Formosa agariphila KMM 3901: one gene and its partner. The protein of the gene in region 2 interacts with the protein of the main gene of each other region in a pairwise test. Links are inferred from orthologs where the notes say so. Each region holds a gene or a part of one and is shown on either strand. Other genes may lie near its edges. The genes, in order: dnaE and BN863_RS06270.

The links.
Region 1: the proteins of BN863_RS06270 (region 2) and dnaE interact in binary tests that used the Escherichia coli proteins (3 or more experiments, as listed by UniProt). The link is inferred for Formosa agariphila KMM 3901 from one-to-one orthologs.

The regions. Positions count from the first base shown.
Region 1 is NZ_HG315671.1:3,772,358-3,783,139, reverse strand. The notes cover bases 3,889-8,787. They hold dnaE (DNA polymerase III subunit alpha), read left to right. Parts: upstream 3,889-4,198; coding sequence 4,199-8,587; downstream 8,588-8,787. Other genes in these bases: trxA (thioredoxin), read left to right, coding at 8,720-8,787; BN863_RS15895 (DUF6252 family protein), read left to right, coding at 3,889-4,063. Outside these bases: BN863_RS15920 (metallophosphoesterase family protein), read right to left, coding at 1-230; BN863_RS15915 (acyl-CoA dehydrogenase family protein), read right to left, coding at 265-1,443; BN863_RS15910 (tRNA1(Val) (adenine(37)-N6)-methyltransferase), read right to left, coding at 1,541-2,254; ribosome maturation factor RimM, read right to left, coding at 2,292-2,822; BN863_RS15900 (30S ribosomal protein S16), read right to left, coding at 2,890-3,414; more of BN863_RS15895, read left to right, coding at 3,563-3,888; more of trxA, read left to right, coding at 8,788-9,037; BN863_RS15880 (DUF58 domain-containing protein), read left to right, coding at 9,121-10,050. UniProt on the Escherichia coli protein: DNA polymerase III is a complex, multichain enzyme responsible for most of the replicative synthesis in bacteria. This DNA polymerase also exhibits 3' to 5' exonuclease activity. The alpha chain is the DNA polymerase catalytic subunit.
Region 2 is NZ_HG315671.1:1,481,042-1,489,923, reverse strand. What follows is about bases 3,047-6,045. They hold BN863_RS06270 (3'-5' exonuclease), read left to right. Parts: upstream 3,047-4,214; coding sequence 4,215-4,877; downstream 4,878-6,045. Other genes in these bases: BN863_RS06260 (acetyl-CoA carboxylase biotin carboxylase subunit), read left to right, coding at 5,447-6,045; BN863_RS06265 (acetyl-CoA carboxylase biotin carboxyl carrier protein subunit), read left to right, coding at 4,945-5,430; BN863_RS06275 (DUF294 nucleotidyltransferase-like domain-containing protein), read left to right, coding at 3,047-4,215. In the rest of the region: BN863_RS06290 (helix-turn-helix transcriptional regulator), read right to left, coding at 1-224; BN863_RS06285 (oligosaccharide flippase family protein), read left to right, coding at 318-1,583; BN863_RS06280 (PrsW family intramembrane metalloprotease), read left to right, coding at 1,587-2,255; more of BN863_RS06275, read left to right, coding at 2,299-3,046; more of BN863_RS06260, read left to right, coding at 6,046-6,889; BN863_RS06255 (acyl-CoA carboxylase subunit beta), read left to right, coding at 6,900-8,441; BN863_RS06250 (ABC transporter ATP-binding protein), read right to left, coding at 8,515-8,882. UniProt on the Escherichia coli protein: DNA polymerase III is a complex, multichain enzyme responsible for most of the replicative synthesis in bacteria. The epsilon subunit contain the editing function and is a proofreading 3'-5' exonuclease.

The DNA of each region.
Region 1 (10,782 bases), 2.3 Mb from region 2 along the record:
ATGTTTTCCCATAATTCGTCTCCATCTCCTAGTTCACAGTAATGAAACCCGTTTTTAAAGTATTGTTGTAAGGCGTGGTAATAGGTGTTTCTGTTATGAGCAAAATCGTCGGCAATACTGTTATCACCACGATGGCAATCGCTAAAGAAAACAAATTTAGACGTGTCATCAAATTCAATAACTTTAGCAGTATTATAAGCGCGATCTAATCTTTTTTGAGATGAAAACATACCCTAAATATACATGAAAAAACATATTTAAATATTACTTAAAAGCATTTAAACCTGTAATGTCTAATCCTGTAATTAAGAGGTGAATGTCGTGAGTCCCTTCATAAGTAATTACACTTTCAAGATTCATAGCATGACGCATAATGCTGTACTCTCCAGTAATCCCCATGCCGCCAAGCATTTGTCTTGCATTTCTAGCAATGGTAATCGCCATGTCTACATTGTTGCGTTTAGCCATAGAAATTTGAGCAGAAGTTGCTTTATTTTCGTTTTTTAAAACCCCAAGTCGCCACGTTAATAATTGTGCTTTGGTGATTTCTGTAATCATTTCGGCTAATTTTTTCTGTTGAAGCTGAAACTGACCGATAGGTTTTCCAAATTGCATGCGTTCTTTACTATAGCGCAAGGCTGTATCGTAACAATCCATCGCAGCACCAATAGCTCCCCAAGCAATACCATATCTGGCAGAATCTAAGCAGCCAAGCGGCGCACCTAGTCCGGATTTATTTGGTAATAGATTTTCTTTTGGAATTTTTACATTATCGAAAATTAATTCGCCTGTTGCTGAAGCTCGTAACGACCATTTGTTATGTGTTTCTGGAGTGGTAAAGCCTTCCGTGCCACGTTCCACAATTAAACCATGTATACGACCAGTTTCATCTTTTGCCCAAACCACAGCAACTTGTGCAAATGGCGCATTCGAAATCCACATTTTGGCACCATTTAAAAGATAGTGGTCTCCCATATCTTTAAAGTTGGTAGTCATTCCAGACGGATTAGAACCATGGTCTGGTTCTGTTAATCCAAAGCATCCAATCCATTCGCCACTCGCTAATTTTGGTAAATACTTTTTGCGTTGTGCTTCATCTCCATATTTCCAAATGGGATACATTACCAAGGACGATTGTACCGAAGCGGTACTGCGAATACCAGAATCGCCACGTTCTATTTCTTGCATGATTAAACCATACGAGATTTGATCTAATCCGGCACCTCCATATGCTTCTGGTATATAAGGGCCAAATGCACCAATGTCTGCCAATCCTTTAATAAGTTGTTTCGGAAATTCTGACTTCTGAGCGAAGTCTTCAATAATAGGAGAGACATCGCGTTTTACCCATGATCGTGCAGCATCTCGAACTAATTTATGTTCGTCGGTTAAAAGTTCGTCTAGGTTGTAATAGTCTGGTGCTTCAAATACATCTGGTTTCATAAAGCGCATGTTTTTAGATAAAAGCGAGTTGCTTTTGTCTTTTTGTGGAACAATCGTCAATCTAATTACTCAAATTTAACGATTACTCGGCAGAACATTACATCTTTAAATAGAAATCTTTAGTAAGGTTAATGTAGTCTTCAGTATAATTATGACGTTCGTTTTCAATAATTAAAGTGTTTGTTTCAATAGCTGTTTTTGAAAATGAAAATTGCATTAAACTGCGCTTAATTTCTGAATTTGGATTGCCTTTAACATGTAGAATTTTGTTGGGAAATAAGTCTACTTTTGAGGCTAAATCAATCATATTTGCTTCCTCTTTAAAAGGGACAATCACACAAAACACACCATGTTTAGATAATAATTTTGAGGTGCTTTCTATTAAATGATCAAACGGAAGCGCATCTGCAAAACGTGCTAAATCACGTTGTTCATTATCGGTTTTAAAATCTTCAGAGTAGAATGGCGGGTTTGAGACAATCAGGTCGTATTTGTCTTCAATTTCATCAACAAATTCTTCTAAGGCAGCGTGATAACAAAATAGGCGGTCTCCCCAAGGAGCGTTTTCAAAATTATCTACACATTGTTCGTAAGCTTCATCATCAATTTCCATTGCATCAATGAGTTCTGCCGAACTACGCTGGGCTAGCATAAGTGCAATTACACCTGTTCCTGCTCCAATATCAAGAATAGAAAACGGATGATGGTCGATGCTTGCCCATGCACCAAGTAACACGCCATCTGTGCCAATTTTCATGGCGCAGCGGTCTTGATTAATGCTAAATGCTTTGAATTTAAATGGTTTGCTCATAGTAAAAGTTGTAGTGCGTCATTCTAAAGAATGACATTTAGTCTTCTAAATATAAATCAATTAAACCTTCGGGAGTTTCAACAAAAATTGTTTTGTTAGGCTTGTCTACTTTCGAGATAAATTCGTCGTTCATCGGAATTAAGATTTCAATACCATCGCGATCTATTTCAAAAAGTGCTTGAGCAGTAGAATCGTTAATTGATTTAATGATACCTACTTTTCCAAAATTATTATCTTCGACAGTAAAGCCTATAATTTCGTGGAAATAGAATTTATTACCTTCTAATTCGGGTAAAAAACTAAGCGGTAAATATAAATCTGATTTCAATAAAGCATCTGCATCTGCTTCAGAATCTACATCTTCAAACTTTATACGGAGTAATTCTGATTTGTGAAGTTGAGACGATTCGATAAAAAATGGTACTAAATTGTTTCGTAAATCAATAAACACCGAATCCATATCTTCGAATAATTCAGGTTCGTCTGTATCTAGTTTTATAAGAAGTTCACCTTTAAAACTATATTTTTTTACAATCTTTCCAAGAAAGAAACAGTCTTCTTTTTTCATAATATTTTAAATAAAAAAAACCCGACAACGAGTTGTCAGGTTTTAAAAGTATAAAAAAATTAATTTTTTATTCCTCTTCGTTAGAAGTTTCTTCTGCAGGTTCAGCATTAGCAGCTTCTTCAGCAGCTTTTGCTTCTGCTTCAGCCTCAGCGGCAGCAGCAGTTCTTGCATCATTAACAGCTTTTTCAGCATCTAAAGCTTTTGCTTTTGCATCAGCTTCAGCTTTTGCTAAACCATCTTCCTTAGAAGTTACTTTAGCAGCTTTTTCTTCAACCCAAGCAGTAAATTTAGCTTCTGCTTGCTCTTCAGTTAAAGCACCTTTTCTAACACCACCAGCAAGGTGATTTTTAAGCATTGCACCTTTGTAAGATAAAATAGCTTTTGCAGTATCTGTAGGTTGTGCACCGTTTTGTAACCAAGTTACAGCACCGTTTACATCTAATTCGATAGTTGCAGGGTTTGTGTTTGGATTGTAGATACCTAATTTTTCTAAGTATTTACCATCTCTTTTTGATCTTGCATCAGCTGCAACGATCCAGTAAAAAGGTTTCCCTTTTTTACCATGTCTTTGTAATCTAATTTTTACTGGCATAATAATTAATTATTTGAGGTTCTCGACCTCTGTTATTAATAAGGGCGCAAAGATACTATAAAAATTTAATATTCAATAACTTAATTTAAATGAAATGATAAGCATTATTTGTCTTATTTTTGAATCCCTAATTCAAAGATTTTATAGTATGAGAACATGGCTTTTAGTGCTTTTAGTGATGCTAACGTGTTTAGGTTGCGAAGAAAATATAGAATTTAATGCTCCTGCACTTCAGGCGAATAAAGACGGAGAGTTTTGGAAATCAATTTCTCAAGGTGTTTCAGAATCGTCTAACGTGTTAACTATTTCTGCACGTTTAAATGGGGAAGTAATTACACTTGAAGTGCCCTCAAATGGCAACGATACTCTCTTTGAATTGGGAGCAGGAAAAACACCAAAGGCCACATATTTAGATGCGAATAATGTTATGTATACTACACTATTTAGTGCCGTAAATGACACTTTAACAACTAATATAGACGAAAGTGTTATTTTTCATTCAGAAGGTCAAATAGAAATTGATGATATTAATAACACTGAAGGATTTGTGAGTGGTAAATTTTGGTTTACAGCTTATGATTCATTAGGATTAAATAAGGTAAATTTTAATAATGGCGTGTTCTACCAAGTGCCATTTTCTACAGAATAAAGTTAATTTTTTAAGTCTAATATTAAGCAGCACATGATGTTGCTTTTTTTGTTTATAAAAGGTTGTTAAGAGCGGTCGAAAACCCCTTAATTATTCTTACTTTTAACCTCCTCATTTTTTAGCACAAAAAATTTTATGTACTTAATATTCGATACCGAAACTACAGGTTTACCAAAGCGTTGGGATGCCCCAATTACCGACTCAGATAACTGGCCAAGATGTATTCAAATTGCATGGCAATTACACGATGAGCTAGGAAATTGTATCGAGCATCAAGACTATTTGGTGAAACCAGAAGGTTTTAATATTCCTTACGATGCAGAAAAAATTCATGGTATTTCTACAGAATTAGCCGAGGAGCAGGGTATTACGTTAGCAGAAGTTTTAGAGAAATTCAATATTGCGCTTAGTAAAACAAAGTTCGTTGTAGGGCAGAATGTCGGATTCGACCTTAATATTATGGGAGCCGAATTTCATAGGGAAGCTGTTGCTAATCAGTTACAAGAACTTCCGGTATTAGATACGTGTACAGAACTTACTGCTAAATTATGTCAGATTCCTGGAGGACGAGGAGGTCGATTTAAATTACCAACATTAACAGAACTGCATCAGTTTCTGTTTAATAAACCGTTTGGTGAAGCACATAATGCCACTGCCGATGTGGAAGCAACGACGCGTTGTTTCTTTGAATTAATCCGAAGAAAACAATTTACAGTTGAAGCCTTAGATGTACAGTCAGATTATTTCGAGCGTTTTAATAAGGCGAATCCGCAAGAAATTCAGTTGATAGGTTTAAAACACATCAACTTAAAAAAGGCAAGTGCTAAAATTAATGAGCGTTTACAAAAAGCACAAGCAACAGATCTTTCTGCTGCCGAAATCAAGCAAAACATATCGGAGTTATCCGATGTTAATTTCGCACATTTACATAATCACTCACAATTTTCGGTATTACAGTCTACTATAAGTATCCCCGATTTAGTTGGTGCTGCTGCGAAACAAAATATGATTGGAGTAGCACTTACCGATCATGCCAATATGATGGGAGCATTTCACTTTGTTAGAGCTGTTATCAATCATAATAAAGGTGTTCAGGCTAAAAATGAAGAAGCTATCGCAGCAGGGAAAGAGCCTACTTTAAATGAAATGAAACCTGTTTTAGGGTGCGAATTTTTTGTTTGCGAAAATCATTTAGATAAATCGAGAAAAGATAATGGATATCAGATTGTCATTATCGCAAAAAATAAAAATGGGTATCATAATTTGGCAAAATTATCGTCTGCAGCATTTACAGATGGATTTTATTATGTACCAAGAATTGATAAAAAATTAATCGAACAATATAAAGAAGACCTCATTGTTTTTACAGGAAACCTATATGGTGAAGTGCCAAGTAAGGTTTTAAATGTAGGTGAAAACCAAGCTGAAGAAGCCCTAATTTGGTGGAAAGAGCAGTTTGGAGATGACCTTTATATCGAGTTAATGCGTCATAATCAAGAAGACGAAAATCGTGTTAACCCTGTATTAATAGAGTTTTCTAAGAAGCATAATGTAAAATTAATAGCGACAAATAATACGTATTATGTAGACCAAAAAGATGCTAATGCACACGATATTTTATTATGTGTTCGCGATGGAGAAAAGCAATCTACGCCAATAGGTCGTGGTCGTGGTTACCGTTATGGTATGCCAAATCAAGAGTATTATTTTAAGTCTTCAGACGAGATGAAGGCGCTCTTTAAAGATGTTCCTGAAGCTATTAGTAATATTCAGGAAGTTGTCGATAAAATTGAAGTTTTCGAATTAGCTCGAAATGTATTATTACCTAAGTTCGATATTCCAGAAAAATTTCAACACCCCGAAGATGATATCGATGGTGGAAAGCGTGGAGAAAATGCTTTTCTAAGAGATATTACATATAAAGGTGCTAGAATCCGATATGGTGAGGAGCTTTCACCCGAAGTAATTGAACGATTAGATTTTGAACTATCGGTTATTGAAAAAACAGGGTATCCTGGGTATTTCTTAATTGTAGAAGATTTTATCCGTGAGGCACGAAAAATGGATGTGTCTGTAGGTCCGGGGCGTGGTTCCGCCGCAGGATCTGTAGTCGCGTATTGCTTATGGATTACCAATATCGACCCGATGTTGTACAATCTGCTTTTCGAGCGTTTCTTGAATCCCGATCGTGTGAGTATGCCCGATATCGATATTGATTTCGATGATGAAGGTCGAAGTCGTGTTATGGATTATGTGATTGAAAAATACGGAAGTAATCAGGTTGCACAAATTATTACGTATGGTACTATGGCGGCAAAGTCGTCTATTCGAGATACCGCACGTGTATTAGATTTACCACTTTTTGAAGCCGATAGAATTGCGAAGTTAATCCCTAATATGTCTAAGCTTCATAAAATATTTGGACTAGATGAAAAGGGGTTAAAAGAAAAGTTTAAAGCAGAAGATTTAGAGAAAGTTAATGAGCTTATAAGTCTAGCTGAAGGGAATAATCTTGAAGCAGAAACCTTAAACTTAGCGAGACGTTTAGAAGGCTCGGTAAGAAATACAGGGATTCATGCCTGTGGTGTAATTATTACGCCAGACGATATTACCAAGTTCGTTCCAGTGTCTTTGGCAAAAGACTCTAATTTGTATGTTACTCAGTTTGACAACTCGGTTGTGGAAGATGCAGGGTTACTAAAAATGGACTTCTTGGGGTTAAAAACGTTAACCCTAATTAAAGACACTGTTAAAATTGTAAAAGCAAAACACGACATCGATCTTGATCCGGAGAATTTTCCGCTAGACGATGTTAAAACATATGAGTTGTTCCAACGTGGGGAAACGGTTGGGGTGTTCCAATACGAATCTCCTGGAATGCAAAAACACATGCAGGCGCTAAAGCCCACTGTTTTTGATGACCTTATCGCCATGAACGCCTTGTATAGACCAGGGCCAATGGAATATATCCCGAGCTTTATTAGTAGAAAGCATGGAGATGAAGAAATTGAGTACGATTTACCAGCGATGGAAGAGTACTTAAAAGAAACCTACGGTATTACGGTTTACCAAGAGCAAGTAATGCTTTTATCGCAAAAGTTGGCAGATTTCACGAAAGGTGAAGCCGATGTCTTGCGTAAGGCGATGGGTAAAAAGCAAATTGCTGTACTGGATAAAATGAAACCTAAATTCATTGATCAAGCAAGTGCAAAAGGTCATGATGCTAAGAAATTAGAGAAGATTTGGAAAGACTGGGAAGCCTTTGCGAGTTACGCCTTTAACAAATCGCACTCGACATGTTATGCTTGGATTGCTTATCAGACCGCTTATTTAAAAGCGCATTATCCTGCCGAGTACATGGCCGCTGTATTATCGAATAATATGAACGATATTAAGCAGGTTACCTTCTTTATGGAGGAATGTAAACGTATGAAGTTGGATGTACTTGGTCCCGACGTAAATGAATCGTTTTATAAGTTCTCTGTAAACGATGATTATGCTGTACGTTTTGGTATGGGAGCTGTAAAGGGTGTAGGACATGGCGCGGTAATGACAATTGTAGAGAATAGAGAAAAAGACGGGCATTATAAATCTATCTTCGATTTTGCTAAACGTATCGATTTACGTGCAGCGAATAAAAAAGCATTCGAAAATCTTGCGTTGGCGGGAGGTTTCGATTGTTTTGCAGATACGCATCGTGCTCAGTATTTCCAAGATGAAGGCGATGGCATCACGTTTTTAGAAAAAGCGGTTAAATACGGAAATAAGCATCAGGAAAATGAAAATTCTGCGCAAGTAAGTTTATTTGGAGAAGCAAGTGATGTTCAAATAGAAGAGCCTCTAGTGCCGCCGGCAGAAGAGTGGGGAACTATGGAGAAGCTAGCTCGAGAAAAAGAAGTTGTTGGTATTTATATATCAGGGCATCCTTTAGATGATTTTAGAATTGAAATGAAGAATTTCTGTAATGCGAATTTAAGTATGCTCAGAAATTTAGAAGCCTGTTTAAATGCCGAACTTACTTTTGGAGGTGTTATTACAGATGTGCAGCATCGCGTTAGTAAGATGGGAAAAGGTTGGGCGATGTTTACTATAGATGATTATAACGACAGTTTTGAGTTTAGAATTTTTGGTGAAGATTATTTAAAATTCAGACACTTTTTTGTGGTAAATAGCTTTGTGCATGTTAAAGTATTTGTGCGTGAAGGTTGGGTAAATAAAGATACCGGAAAGAAGAGTGAACCGCGAATACAATTTAATAGTTTTCAGTTGTTGCACGATGTTATGGATCAGTATGCTAAAAAGCTATCTGTACAGTTAAACGTTGCAAATTTAACCGAAACTAAAGTCACCGATTTAAAACAATTGTTTGATACGCATATTGGAACTAAACTGTTGAATTTTTTAGTTTATGATTTAGAAGATAAAGTAAAATTACCAATGGTAAGTCGTACGCAAAAGATAACCATATCGCAAGAATTATTACATGCGTTAGAAGATCGCGATGTATTTTATAAGTTGAATTAATTAAACAACGATTAAAAGCATCAATTAAGACAATTTAGCAATAAAAAAAACAAATAGTAAGCATGTAAGGTTTCGCAAAATTTTTGACTAATTTTGCATAATAACAAGTAGAACTTTTAAAATATAAATATAATGGCATTAGAAATAACAGACGCGAATTTTGAAGAAACTGTATTAAAAAGTGATAAACCTGTAGTGGTTGATTTTTGGGCAGCTTGGTGTGGACCTTGCCGTATGGTAGGACCAATTATTGATGAAATTAGTACAGAATACGATGGTAAGGCTGTAGTAGGTAAAGTAGATGTTGATGCAAATCAAGACTTTGCTTCTAAATATGGTGTACGTAACATTCCTACTGTTTTGGTGTTTCAAAACGGAGAAGTTGTTGGTCGTCAAGTAGGTGTTGCTCCTAAAAAAGCATACACAGACGCTATCGATGAGCTTTTGTAATAGAAATAAACATATAACATGTAATTAAAGGTTTGGCTTAGTGCTAAACCTTTTTTATTTTTAGATGGTATTAAAAACAATTCATGGATTTAAAAGAAGAGTTACAACATGTAGGCGGATTTGTTAATCTGGAATTGTTGGCAAAACAAGTTGTTGAAGGCTTTATAGCTGGTATGCATAAGAGTCCGTTTCATGGATTTTCAGCAGAGTTTGCCGAGCATAAAATTTATAATCAAGGGGAAAGTACAAAGCATATCGACTGGAAGTTGTTTGCTAAAACCGATAAATTATATACCAAACGTTACGACGAAGAAACCAATTTGCGTTGTCATCTTATCATTGATAATAGTAGTTCTATGCATTATCCAGATGTTAAGAACTTTTCACTCAATCATCTAAATAAAATAGCTTTTTCATCTTTGGCTTCGGCGTCTATTATGCATATGCTTAAACGGCAACGAGATGCTGTAGGCTTAAGTATATATAGCGATACTTACGAGTATTATGCGCCAGAAAAAGGAAGTGATAGACATCGGCATATGCTAATTAATGAATTAGAACGTGTGGTTGTATCCAATCCTAAGGAGAAAACAACAGATACCTATACGTACTTGCATCACATTGCAGAAAATTTACATAAACGGTCTTTGGTTGTTCTTTTTACAGATATGTTCCAAGAGTCGGCAAAAGATGATCAATTATTTGAAGCCCTTCGTCATTTAAAATATAATAAGCACGAAGTGGTGCTGTTTCATGTGTTTGATAAGGATAAGGAATTGCATTTTAACTTCGATAATACACCTAAACGGTTCTTAGATGTTGAGACAGGTGCTTATATAAATGTCTATGCCGGCACTATTAAAGCGAATTATGAAACTGAAATTTTAAAGTATTTTGAAGCTTTAAAGTTAAAATGTGCTCAGTATAAAATAAAATATGTGGAAGCCGATATAAATAAAAATTTCGATAACATATTGACAACCTTTATGGTAGAGCGTTCTAAGTTCTTGTAGTGAATAGAGCGACGAAAAAAAACAAATAAAATGTTTGTGTATTTAAAAAAGGAGTGTATATTTGCACTCGCAATAACGCAACGGTCTGGTAGTTCAGCTGGTTAGAATACCTGCCTGTCACGCAGGGGGTCGCGGGTTCGAATCCCGTCCAGACCGCAATATTGCTAAAAGCCTCAAGCAATTGAGGCTTTTTTTATGCAATACAAAGTAGTTGTGTTGTTAGATAAATGTAATGTTTATCTAAGGTTTAAGTTGTTAAACCAATGAAAGGCTTTCCTTTTTTCAAACTTGAAAATTGGGATGCTTTTTTATTTTATGGGTATTTTGTTTTCATGTTGATTTACTTTGGATTATTCCTCTTAGTTGTGTTTATGCATATATTGTAGTTTATCTAAACAGAAAAAAATCTATATTTCTTTGTTCTCGACTTCGCTCGAACATCCTAGAGAGATATCATGATTTTACTGTTTTGCTAATAATATAGAAGAGAGGTTTAGAGATTAAATACCGTAAATTTAAATGGTATTTAAGCAAAGTCATGTATCTCTTATGATAATCCTTGACTTAGGATACAATCAAACTGTTTTTTAATTTCACTTACTTTTTAGGTGGAGTGCATATTGGTTTAAATTCAATAATGCGTTTTTTTGTTTTCGACTCCACTCGAACACTTTAGGGAGATGTCGTGATTTAGCTGTTATATTAATTATCTAGAAGAGATGTTGAGATATT
Region 2 (8,882 bases):
TCGATGTGGTAAAAAGATTTAATATCTTCTAAATCGCGTTTAATCGTTTTTTTACTATTCGATTCCAGTTTTTCGTAAAGTCTATCTTCATAGTTTCTTTCCACTATAAAATCTAAAGCACGTTTCAATTCTTCGTAAGTAACATAAGGTTTAGAAAGCCCATATAGTTCTGGACTTTTAATAATTCGTAAAACATAATAGCGTCGAAGAAATTCTGAAGTCATAAAAGATGATTATAGATAGGCAAAATAATAAATTAGAAGCAAACTTCTTTACACAAGAGTATTTTATATATTTGGCTCCTTATTTATATATCTATGCCAATTGCTTTTAGCAGAAAAGATTTAAATTCGACCGCTTGGTTTTCATTAGAGAAGCTTATTCAACTTTTTGCTGGCGTATTTATTATACCTAAAATATTTAACACATTAGGCACTGTAGATATTGGTAAGTTACATTTTGTTGAAGCGCTCTTAGGCATGTTTGCACCTGTTTTTTTTCTAGGTCTTACAGCTATTTCTATCCGCGAGATGGTGCTTAAACCCAAACAGTCTGAAAAAATTGTAGCCACTACATTTTTCATCCGCTTAATTAGTTGGTTGCTATTAAGTACCGGAATTTTAGGATATTTATTGTTTACTAAAAACACGGCTTTATTCAATCTTTATATTATATTATTACTTAGTTATTTATTTAGACTAACCGATGTTTTTGAAAGTTTTTTCTTAGCAAAAAAACAAGCTAAATTCATATTTATAAGTAAAATAACCAGTCTCATAATTATTATTTTACTTCAGTATTATGGTGTAAAACACAATCTAGATGTACTTTACTTTGCTAAAGTTTTAGCTTTAGATTTTCTAATTCAAGGTATAATTTACGGAATTGCGTTACTAACCAATAAAAGCTTTAGCTTAAAAAAATTGTCGATATCACTGCTTCTAGGAAAAGAATTATTAATCATGGCTATTCCATTAATGATTTCGAGTGGTTTAGTGATGCTGTATATTGGAATAGATGAAATGTTTCTGAAATATTTTTATAACGACCATGCTAACGGTGTTTTTGGAAGTGTTCAATACTTGGTTATTGGCTTAAGTTGGACTTTAGGATTTGCTATTATTAATGCTTTATATCCGTCTTTGGCAGAATCTTATAAAGACGATAATCAAGGGTATATTTCTAAATTTAGGCAATTAACTTCTGCCATGATTCTACTAGGTATTGGGATTGGTCTATTTTATACGGTTTTTGGTAACTACATTTTAAACACTTATTTTTTAGAACAATATACCGAGGCTAAATCTCCCTTAAAAATCTTTTGTTGGTCACCTTTACTTGTGTTTATTGGGATGTTATACGAGAAGCATTTACTTACAATTAACCAATTAGAACACGAGGTTTATCGTTTTGCTTTAGGCTGTGTAACCAACCTTGTGCTGTGTTATTATTTAATTCCAATATATTATTTAAATGGTGCTGCAGCGGCTGTATTATTAAGTCATTTAGTTACTAACATTATATATCCATTAGTACAATTATCTATTAAAAATCGAAGATTATTTATCTTAAATCTAAAGTAACTCATGCATTTACTCCTTTTAGCTCTCGCCCCAATTGTTGTAATTATTGTTTACATTTATAATAAGGATAAGTATGAAAAAGAACCAAAGCGTTTACTATTATACAACTTCTTGTTAGGAGCTTTTGTTAGTATATTAATTACAACAATTATTTCCTTAATATTTAATAGTATTATCCCTACAGACGATTCGAGTCTGCTACACTTGATTATAAAAGCTTTCTTTGTAGTTGCATTTACAGAAGAATTTAGCAAATATTTTATTGTTCGTTATTTTGCACAACCAAATAAAGCATTTAACGAACCGTTCGATGGAATTATGTACGCCGTTATGGTATCTATGGGATTTGCCGCTACAGAAAATATTTTTTACGTATTAGAAGGTGGCGTTAGTTCTGGAATTTTAAGAGCATTTACGGCTGTACCAGCTCATGCGACTTTCGGAATCTTAATGGGGTATTTTATGGGAAAGGCTAAGTTTTCTAATAACCGAATTAAACACAATTTAACGGGATTATTATTGGCCGTAATCTTTCACGGAAGTTACGATTTCTTCCTCTTTATTAATTTTATACCAGGGATTTGGGTGGGTGCATTCATTTCTCTTGGTGTAGGAATTGTATTAGCAAGAAAAGGAATAAAAAAACATCAAGAGAAATCATATTTTAAATAATAGTACTATCTTTATTTCCCGAAAATCTCATTAAATGAACACGATGAAGAATACGATAGCAGAACGCGTAGCTGACTTTATAAAGAACTTCCCTCCTTTCGATTTACTCGATAAAGAGCAATTGCTCGATATTTCTAAAGAAGTAAAAATCAAGTATTTAGACAAAGAAAGTGTTATTTATAACATCAATGACCCTTTACATGATCAGTTCTATATGATATACAAAGGAGCTGTAAAGCTTAAGAAATATATCAATGAAAAATTAGAAACTATTGATCAATTTGATGAAGGAGATGTATTCGGATTGCGTCCATTATTTGCAAAAGAGAATTATGCAATAACTTCTGTTACCGAAGAGGAGACTATTTTATATTGTATTCCTATTGAAATGTTCCATCCATTCATCGATAATAATAAAGATTTTCGTCAGTATTTAATTGAGAGTTTTGCATCGAATACAGAGAACCCATTTTCTAACGAATTTCAGAAGAAATTACTAGAAGATGATGTTAAATTAGACCTGTCTAAAGACATGTTCGAAATGCAACCTGTTCGACTTGTTAAAAATGTAATTACAACTAAAAAGACATCGAGCATTCAGGATGCTGCTAAATTAATGGCAGAACACAATATTGGGTCTTTAATTATTGAAGAGAAAGAATGTCCAATCGGAATTATTACCGATAAAGACCTTAGATTACATGTAGCCACTGGAAATTATGCGATTGATGAGGATGTTTCTAAAATCATGAATTCTCCAGTATTGTGTTACAAGAAAAACATTACTATAGCTCAAGCACAAACCACATTGATGAAACATAAAATCAATCAAATTGTGGTAACAAAAGATGGTACGCCTAATTCTAAAATTTTAGGAGTCTTTTCTGAGCATGATATTATTGTAATGAAAGGAACAAACCCTTCAGTGTTAATGAAAGCGATTAAACGTTCAGATTCTACTAAAGAATTAAAACGTATACGCGAAAAAATCATGATGCTTTTAGATGGGTATATTCAACAAAATATTCCACTTACGCATATTAACAACATTATATTCGAACTAAACGATGCCACGATTAAACGTGTTATAGAACGTTGCGTCGAAAAAATGGATCAAGTACCGCCAGTTAAATTTGCTTGGATGTCTTTGGGAAGCCAAGGAAGAAAAGAGCAACTTTTACATACAGATCAAGATAACGCTCTTGTTTTTGAAAACACAGACGATGATCATCTAGAAGAGGTTAGAAGTTATTTCTTAACCTTAGCTAAAAAAGTAAATAAGCGTTTAAAAACTATTGGTTTCGAATATTGCCCTGGCGAAATGATGGCAAAAAACCCTAAATACTGTTTAAGTATTGATGAATGGGAAAATCAATTTTCTGCTTGGACTAGAGAAACAGAAGAAGATGAATTACTTTTATGTTCAATCTTTTTCGATTTCGATATTACTTATGGCGATATTAATCTAACCAATCAATTGTCTGATTACGTTATAGAAATCACTAAAAATAATTTAATTTTTCAATCTAAATTAGGAGCTTCTTCTTTAAGAAACCCTTCCCCATTAGGATTCTTCAGACAATTTTTAGTAGAACAAGATGGTGAATATAAAGATCATTTCGACATCAAGAAAAGAGCAATCATGCCACTTACAGATGCTGGAAGATTATTAGCGATACATTACCAAATAAAACATATTAACAACACTGCAGAACGTTTCGAGAAGTTGGCTGAATTACTTCCTGAGGATCAAGAATTATTTTATTCTTGCGCCTATGCTTCTAAAGCCTTATTAAAGTTTAGAACCAAACGCGGAATACGTCATCACGACAGCGGACGCTTTATTGCTTTAGCTGAACTTTCTAAGGAAGAAAAAATGAAACTTAAACGTTGTTTTAAAGCAGTGAGTAAAGTTCAAGAACTTGTTAAATTAAAATTTAATCTTAAGAATTTCATTTAATGAAATGGCTTTTCAATAAAACTGAAAACACACATCCAGAATTTTGGACCAATTACGAATCTCTTTTTTTAGAACAAAAAGAAGGTGATATTACAGCTTCAACTTACGTTATTTTAGACACTGAAACTACAGGGTTTAACTACGATAAAGATAGAATGCTAAGTATTGGTGCTGTAAAAATAATAAATGGCTATATAGACATAAGCACTGCTTTCGAAATCTATATAAAACAAGATTATTTTGATGAGAATACCGTGCAAATCCACGGTATTCTTAAAAACGATAAATTCGAAACTGTTACCGAAGACGAAGCTATTGTTTTATTTCTAGACTATATTAAAGATTCTATTTTAGTAGCACATAATGCTTATTTCGATATCGGAATGATTAATGCTGCATTTAAACGTCATGGCCTTCCAGAACTAAAAAACAAAGTGTTAGATACAATGCATTTGTTTCGTGCAACACGTACAAAATCTACAGTAATTCCTCCTAAAAAGACTTACTCTTTAGAGGATTTAGCAGAGCACTATGATATCGATTTAAGCGATAGACATACCGCTTCAGGAGATGCTTTAATTACAGCTTTAGCATTTTTAAAATCGATTCACTTTTTAATAAAGACTAAGAATTATACTTTAAAAGAACTTTTTAAACTATAAATAACTCTTTTCTAAACTTTACTCATCGTCGTCTTATTTGTTATATTTACAAGACAAACAGACATCTATGAGTAAATTAACCAAAGTAATTGTAAACGATATTCATCATTTTAGTCTTTCTAAAAATGATTTGAATGTTTTAGATAGTGTGGAAACAACAACTAACCAGTTCCACATAATTCAGGATCAAATTTCTTATCATGCTGAAATCTCCAATGCAGATTTTCAGAATAAATCTTATACCGTACATATAAATAATACCTCGTATCAAGTAGATATAGCTACAGAATTAGACGAACTTATTAAAAGTATGGGACTTAATAATAAGACTTTAAAACAGACCGATGTTATTAAGGCGCCAATGCCTGGACTTATTTTACATATTACAGTCAATGTAGGCGACCATATAAAAACAAATACACCTTTACTTGTTTTAGAGGCCATGAAAATGGAAAATAGTATAGTTTCTCCACGCGATGGAATTATAAAAGCGATTGCCATAGAAAAAGGATCCACAGTTAATAAAGGTGATCTTTTAATAGAATTTGAATAACGAAAACCACTTTATTATGAAAAAAATTTTAGTAGCAAATCGTGGGGAAATCGCACTTCGAATTATGAAAACGGCAAAGAAAATGGGCATTAAAACCGTGGCTATTTATTCTACTGCCGATAGAGAATCGCCACATGTAACCTATGCAGATGAAGCCATATGTATCGGAGAACCACCTTCAAATCAATCGTATTTATTAGGCGACAAGATTATAGAATTTGCAAAAAAGTTGCATGTAGACGCCATTCATCCTGGATACGGATTTTTAAGTGAAAATGCAGAGTTTGCAGAACAAGTAGAAGCAAACAATATTGTTTTTATAGGCCCTAAATCGGAGTCTATTAGAATCATGGGAAGTAAGCTAGCAGCTAAAGAAGCAGTTAAACACTACAATATCCCTATGGTTCCTGGAACCAAAGATGCTATAACAGATATTAAAGAAGCAGAACTTATAGCTGAAAAAATAGGCTTTCCAATTCTTATAAAAGCTTCGGCCGGTGGTGGAGGAAAAGGCATGCGTATCGTTCAAAATAAACATGAATTAGAAGTGCAAATGAAACGCGCAATAAGCGAGGCAAAAAATGCATTTGGAGATGGTTCTGTTTTTATTGAGAAATATATTGCTTCTCCCCGACATATAGAAATACAAATATTAGCTGATACTTTAGGTCATACCGTACATTTATTCGAACGAGATTGCAGCATTCAAAGGCGTCATCAAAAAGTTATTGAAGAAGCCCCATCTGCCATTCTCACTCCTAGTCTACGAGATAAAATGGGTGATGCTGCGATTAAAGTTGCCAAAGCATGCAATTATATTGGTGCAGGTACTGTAGAGTTTTTGTTAGATGATAACGATAAGTTTTATTTTTTAGAAATGAATACCCGTTTGCAAGTCGAGCATCCCGTTACAGAGTTAATTACAGGTTTAGATTTAGTAGAATTACAAATAAAAATAGCACGTGGTGAAGCTTTACATTTAGTACAGGCTCATTTAGAAATTCTAGGGCACGCTATGGAATTGCGTATTTATGCAGAAGATCCTCTAAACGATTTTCTACCAAGTATTGGCAAATTAGATGTGTACAAATTACCAGAAGGAAAAAATATACGTGTGGATAACGGTATTAATGAAGGTGCTGATGTACCAATATATTACGATCCCATGTTAGCTAAGTTAATAGCATACGGTAAAACTCGTGAAGAGGCTATTGAAAATATGTTAGAAGCCATACATGATTATAAAATAGAAGGTATTAGCACCACTTTAAGCTTTGGGAAATTCGTTTTTCAGAATGCTGCGTTCCAAGAAGGAAACTTCGATACTAATTTTGTAAACATCTATTACTCCAAAGACGTTTTAAAAATTCAAGCTGAAAAAGAAGCTAGACTTGCTGCTTTAGTTGCTTTAAAGCAATACGAAAAGGACTTAAAACAAGTAAGATTACCCAAACATTAATTTAAAGTTTATGGATTCTAAAACAAAAATACTATCCGATAAATTAGCTAAAGCTCATCTTGGAGGCGGAACGCATCGCATAGAAAAACAACATAGCAAGAAAAAACTAACTGCAAGAGAACGTGTAGACTACTTATTAGACTCGAGTTCTTTTGAAGAAATAGGCATCTTAGTAACCCACCGTACCACCGATTTTAATATGGATAAGGAACTATATTATGGCGATGGTGTAATTACGGGATATGGTACAATTAACAATAGATTGGTATACGTATTCGCACAAGATTTTACTGTTTTTGGAGGTTCTTTATCTGAAACACATGCCGAAAAGATTTGTAAAATTATGGACTTGGCTTTAAAAATGGGAGCGCCACTTATTGGTTTAAACGATTCTGGTGGAGCACGGATTCAGGAAGGTGTACGATCGCTTGGCGGATATGCAGACATCTTTTACAAAAACGTGCAATCCTCAGGTATCATTCCTCAAATTTCTGCTATCATGGGACCTTGTGCTGGTGGTGCCGTGTACTCGCCTGCGATGACAGATTTTACAATGATGGTAGAACATAGCAGTTATATGTTTGTTACAGGACCAAATGTGGTAAAAACAGTAACCAACGAAGAAGTAACATCTGAAGAACTAGGAGGCGCACATACACATGCTACAAAGTCTGGAGTAGCACATATTACCTCTACAAACGATATAGAATGCCTAGACAATATAAAAACGTTGTTAAGTTATCTACCACAAAACAATACACAAACAACAGATAAAATTCCGTTTGAATTACAAGATGAAATAAGAGCTGAACTTGCTACTATTGTTCCTGAGAATGCAAATAAGCCATACGATATGCATCACGTTATAAATGGTATAATTGATGATGATTCATTTTTTGAAATTCATAAAGAGTATGCACAAAATATAATTGTTGGATTTGCGCGACTTGGAGGTAGAAGTATTGGTATTATTGCTAACCAACCTTTAATTTTAGCAGGTGTTTTAGATGTAAACAGTTCAAAAAAAGCGGCACGATTTACACGATTCTGTGACAGTTTTAATATTCCTTTATTAGTTTTAGTAGATGTTCCTGGATTTTTACCTGGAACAGATCAAGAATGGAACGGTATAATTTCTAACGGCGCTAAATTATTATATGCTTTAAGCGAAGCTACAGTACCACGAGTAACCGTAATTACTAGAAAAGCCTATGGTGGTGCATACGATGTTATGAACTCTAAACACATAGGAGCCGATATGAATTTTGCATGGCCAAGTGCAGAAATAGCTGTTATGGGCGCTAAAGGTGCTAGTGAAATTATCTTTAGAAAAGAAATTCTAGAAGCTAAAGACCCTCATGCAAAATTAGCAGAAAAAGAAACAGAATATGCCAATGCGTTTGCAAATCCGTATCGGGCTGCTCAACGAGGGTTTATAGATGAAGTAATCTTACCTCAAGATACAAGACGAAAATTACTTAAAGCATTTAGTATGCTTGAAGATAAAAAAGTAGACTTACCAAAACGTAAACACGGAAACATTCCACTATAAACGTAAGGTCTAAAAAACAAGAAAGCCTTCAAAATGTTATACATTTTGAAGGCTTTCTGATTAGTTAACGGTTTTAAATTTTGGCTTGAAAAGTATATAAATCATAATAACGCCCTTGACTTGCAATAAGCTCATCATGCGTACCACGTTCTTTTATTCGTCCCTCTTCAATCACTAAAATCTGATCTGCTTTTCTAATTGTACTTAAACGGTGCGCTATAACAATAGTTGTTCTGTCTTTTGTTAATTCATTTAAACTTTTCTGAATAAAGCCTTCACTTTCTGTATCTAAATTAGATGTTGCTTCATCTAAAATAATTACTTTCGGATTTGCTAAAATTGCTCTTGCAATGGCGATACGCTGACGTTGACCTCCGGATAATTTAACACCGCGCTCCCCTATTAACGTATCTAAACCATCGTCAAAACGGTCTGTAAACT